Regions from separate parts of the Streptomyces sp. NPDC060031 genome, predicted to be linked through region 1. Evidence: riboswitches for the same ligand, from Rfam matches in the RefSeq annotation. Region 1 holds a riboswitch; the other holds the start of a gene.
What was found. A riboswitch is a leader RNA that binds a small molecule or an ion and turns the genes downstream of it on or off. The one in region 1 is predicted to bind ZMP and ZTP.
Positions count from the first base shown of each region.

Region 2: linked by a shared signal. The riboswitch ahead of ACFWB8_RS16540 (bifunctional 5,10-methylenetetrahydrofolate dehydrogenase/5,10-methenyltetrahydrofolate cyclohydrolase) and the one ahead of glyA (serine hydroxymethyltransferase) in region 1 are both predicted to bind ZMP and ZTP.

Region 1 covers NZ_JBHWVM010000090.1:10,529-12,907, reverse strand. The annotation lists gene glyA (serine hydroxymethyltransferase) at 1-1,183, opposite strand, end outside; ZMP/ZTP riboswitch at 1,219-1,309, opposite strand; gene rocD (ornithine--oxo-acid transaminase) at 1,419-2,379, shown strand, end outside.
Region 2 covers NZ_JBHWVM010000031.1:72,098-74,476, forward strand. The annotation lists gene ACFWB8_RS16530 (RNA polymerase sigma factor) at 1-30, opposite strand, end outside; gene ACFWB8_RS16535 (methyltransferase domain-containing protein) at 246-1,007, opposite strand; ZMP/ZTP riboswitch at 1,065-1,159, shown strand; gene ACFWB8_RS16540 (bifunctional 5,10-methylenetetrahydrofolate dehydrogenase/5,10-methenyltetrahydrofolate cyclohydrolase) at 1,232-2,077, shown strand; gene ACFWB8_RS16545 (MAB_1171c family putative transporter) at 2,147-2,379, opposite strand, start outside.

The DNA of each region.
Region 1 (2,379 bases):
CCGCGTCCACCGCACGGGAGATCCAGTCCGCGACCACCGGCATGTGCTGCGTCGACAGCCCCCGCGACGTCAGCGACGGCGTACCGATCCGGATCCCCGACGGGTCGAACGGCTTGCGCGGATCGAACGGCACCGTGTTGTAGTTCACCACGATCCCCGCCCGGTCCAGCGCCTTCGCCGCGACCTTGCCCGGGACGTCCCGCGACGTCAGGTCCATCAGGATCAGGTGGTTGTCCGTACCGCCCGACACCAGGTCGAAGCCCCGGGCCAGCAGCTCCGCGGCCAGCGCCTTCGCGTTGGCGACGACCGCGTGCGCGTACGACACGAACGACGGCTGCGCCGCCTCGTGCAGCGCCACCGCGATACCGGCCGTCGTCTGGTTGTGCGGGCCGCCCTGGAGGCCGGGGAACACCGCCTTGTCGATCGCCTTCGCGTGCTCCGACCGGCACATCAGCATCGCGCCGCGAGGACCGCGCAGGGTCTTGTGCGTGGTCGTGGAGATCACGTCCACGTGGCCCACCGGGGACGGGTGCGCGCCGCCCGCGATGAGGCCCGCGATGTGCGCCACGTCCGCCACCAGGATCGAGCCCGCCTCCTCGGCGATGGACGCGAAGGCCGCGAAGTCGATCGTCCGGGGCAGCGCCGTGCCACCGCAGAAGATGATTTTCGGCCGCTCGGCCAGCGCGAGGTCGCGCACCGCGTCGTAGTCGATGAGCCCCGTCCCGGCGGAGACCCCGTACTGCACGCCCCGGAACCACGAGCCCGTCGCCGACACGCCCCAGCCGTGGGTCAGGTGCCCGCCCATCGGCAGGGCCATGCCCATCACGGTGTCGCCGGGCTTCGCGAAGGCCAGGTACACCGCCAGGTTGGCCGGCGAGCCGGAGTACGGCTGCACGTTCGCGTGGTCCACCCCGAACAGGCCCTTCGCCCGCTCGACGGCCAGCGCCTCGACGCGGTCGATGTTCTGCTGGCCCTCGTAGTACCGGCGGCCGGGGTAGCCCTCGCTGTACTTGTTCTGCAGCACCGTGCCGGAGGCCTCCAGCACCGCCGCGGACACGTAGTTCTCGCTCGGGATCAGGCGCAGGGTCTCGGCCTGCAGGGATTCCTCCGCCGCGACGAACGACGCCAGTTCGGGGTCGGTCGCGAAAAGGGCGGGATGGGCGGACGGCTGGCGCGCGGTCATGGCGGCTCCTCCGGGGTCGATGTCAGATCTCGTCCCCGCGAGGCCCAGGCGAGCGGCCCTGTGTGCGGTCGTGCCCGCACGACTCCCCCGGAGTCGGTTCTCCGTGCGCCAGTCGTCGTGCGTACCGGCCACCTTAGCGGGCGCGCCACGAGAAAGGTTTCTCCGTCCGGTATACGAGCGAGGATGGAGGGTGACGCCACCCTCGTCACAGGCCTGACGGACGATCGGAGACCCCGTGTCGACAACTGCTGATGCCATCCGTTCCGCCGACGCGCACAGCGCGCACAACTACCACCCGCTGCCCGTCGTCATCGCGACCGCGGACGGCGCGTGGATGACCGACGTGGAGGGCCGCCGGTACCTGGACATGCTGGCGGGCTACTCGGCCCTCAACTTCGGCCACGCGAACCGCCGCCTCCTCGACGCGGCCCGCGCCCAGCTGGAGCGGGTCACGCTCACCTCCCGCGCCTTCCACCACGACCGCTTCGCCGACTTCTGCACCGAACTCGCCGCGCTGTGCGGCAAGGAGATGGTGCTGCCCATGAACACGGGCGCGGAGGCCGTGGAGACGGCCGTGAAGACCGCCCGCAAGTGGGGCTACGAGGTCAAGGGCGTCCCGGACGGCCACGCCAAGATCGTGGTCGCTGCCGACAACTTCCACGGCCGCACGACGACGATCGTCTCCTTCTCCACCGACCACGACGCCCGCGACCACTTCGGGCCGTACACCCCGGGCTTCGAGATCGTCCCGTACGGGGACCTCACCGCGCTCGCCGCGGCCGTCACCGAGAACACCGTGGCCGTACTGCTGGAGCCGATCCAGGGCGAGGCGGGAGTCCTCGTGCCGCCCGCCGGATACCTGCGCGGCGTACGGGAACTGACGCGCGCGCGGGGCGTCCTGTTCATGGCGGACGAGATCCAGTCGGGCCTGGGCCGCACCGGCAGGACCTTCGCGTGCGAGCACGAGGACGTCGTGCCGGACGTGTACATCCTCGGCAAGGCCCTCGGCGGCGGGGTCGTGCCCGTCTCCGCGGTCGTCGCCGACCGGGACGTGCTCGGCGTGTTCAAGGCGGGCGAGCACGGCTCCACCTTCGGCGGCAACCCGCTCGCCTGCGCCGTGGCCCTGGAGGTCATCGCGATGCTCCGCACCGGCGAGTACCAGCAGCGCGCCACCGAACTCGGCGACCACCTGCACC
Region 2 (2,379 bases), on a different contig from region 1:
GGGGAACGTACGGGACGGGCTGAGCGACACAAGGAGCCTCTCGTTGCGAACAGATAAGGGGTGGGCGGGACATCATCGCGCGAACTTGGGAAACAGACCCGAGGGGGGTCTGTATTCCGGGGCCGCGCGAGGACACCTGTCGGTTCATCGCATGCCCGAGTCGATTCGTTACGCGCTGAATTGAGTGACCTGCGCCACGCTGTGGCGGGGCAACCAATCCGGCGCGGTTCCGTCGGCCCCATCCGTCAGCCCGTTTTGCGGGCCTCGATGAGGAAACGGGCGGTGTGTGCGACGAACGGGCCTTCGCGTTCGATCTGTTCGTGCAGCTCGCGCAACCGGTCCCGGTACTGCCCGACCGTGAAGCCGGGCACCATCCAGATCACCTTCCGGAGAAAGTAGATCACGGCTCCGATGTCGTGGAACTCCGTTCGCAGTCGTTCCGAGCGCAGATCGACGACCTCGAGGCCGGCCTTCGTGGCGTCCGCCACGGCGTCGTCGGGGTGCCGGCCGCGCCGGGCCTCCTCCGGCTGGGGCCCGAGGAAGTACTCGACCAGCTCGAAGACGCTCGCCGGACCGACCTGCTGGGACAGGTAGGTGCCGGCGGGCCGGAGCACCCGCGCGATCTCGTCCCACCAGATGGTCACCGGGTGCCTGCTGGTGACGAGCTCGAAGGCCTCGTCGCCGAACGGCAGCGGCGGCTCGTCGGCGTCCGCGACCACGACCGCGCCGAGCGGGTGCAGCAGCCGGGTCGCCTTGGTGATGTTGGGCGGCCAGGACTCGGTGGCCGCCGTCAGCGGGGGCAGCGGTGCGCAGCCGGCGAGGACCTCGCCGCCGCCGGTCTGGATGTCGAGCGCGGAGCGGACCCGGGCCAGCCGCTCGCCCAGCAGCCGCTGATAGCCCCAGGAGGGGCGCTGCTCGGTGGCGCGGCCGTCGAGCCAGGAGAAGTCCCAGCCGTCCACCGATACGGACTCGGCCTCGGCCACGAGATGGTCGAAAGTACGCGTCATGCGTAGATCGTCCCAGCCCGGGCCCCGGTCATCCACCGGATGAGTCGACTACAGTGAGCCCCGGGCCGTGACTGGCGTTCGGGTGGATCACCACCGGGGAGCGGCCCGGCGTACGCGTCGTACGTCGGCTGCCGCGCGCCTGGGCGAACCGCTACCGCGAACCGCAGCGACGTTCAGGAGACCCCGTGACGACTGCCCAGACCGCCACCTCCACCGCCCGGCTGATGGACGGCACCGCCCTCGCGCGCCGCATCTCGGAGCAGACCGCCGCCTACGCGGCCAAGATCACCGAGCGCACCGGCACCGCCCCCTGCCTCGCGACCGTGCTGGTCGGCGAGGACCCCGCGTCCGTCACCTACGTACGCATGAAGCAGAACCGTTGCGCCAAGGCCGGGATCACCTCCCGCCACGTGGAGCTCCCGGCCGAGACCACCACCGAGGAGCTGGTGGCCGCCCTCACCGCGCTCTCCGAGGACCCGGAGATCAGCGGCATCCTGCTCCAGCACCCCGTCCCGCACCACATCGACGAGCGCGCGGCCTTCGAGGCCATCGCCCCCGGCAAGGATGTCGACGGGGTCACCATGCACTCCTTCGCCGCCATGGGCTTCGGGCTGCCGGGCTTCGTCTCCTGCACCCCCGGCGGCATCATGCGGCTGCTCGCCGAGTACGACGTCGACCTGACCGGCAAGCACGCCGTGGTGGTCGGCCGCAGCGCGATCCTGGGCAAGCCGGCCGGGATGCTGCTCCTGGAGCAGAACGCCACCGTCACCTACTGCCACTCGCGCACCGTGGACCTGCCGTCGATCGTCCGCCAGGCGGACGTGCTGGTCGCCGCGGTCGGCAAGGCCGAGTTCATCCGCGGCGAGGACATCAAGCACGGCGCGGTCGTCCTGGACGCCGGCTACAACGAGGGCAACGTGGGCGACGTCCACTTCGAGTCGGCCGCCGCCCGCGCCTCGCTGATCACCCCGGTCCCGGGCGGTGTCGGCCCGATGACCATCGCCGTCCTGCTGGAGCAGACCGTCCGGGCCGCCGCCGCGCAGGCCGGGCTGTCGCTCGCGGACCTGTAGCGGTCCCGGAACACGACGAACGCCCCGGGCCCTTCGGTCCGGGGCGTCGCGCATCCCCCGGCCACGGCACTAGACGCCGGAGGCGCGGCGGCGGGCCGCGGCGACGATGGGGGAGGCGCGGAACTCCTGCGCCAGTTCGGCCAGCGGCTGGGAGTCCAGGCGGTGGGAGTCCATCCGGTACGGGGCCGGGCAGCCGAGCCCCGCGCCCGGCCCGGCGCAGCCGTCGCCCGCGCGGTCGGCGGCCGCCCGGTGCTGGCAGGCCGCGGCGAGCATGGCCGCGTCCGCGACCAGGGAGGCCTCCC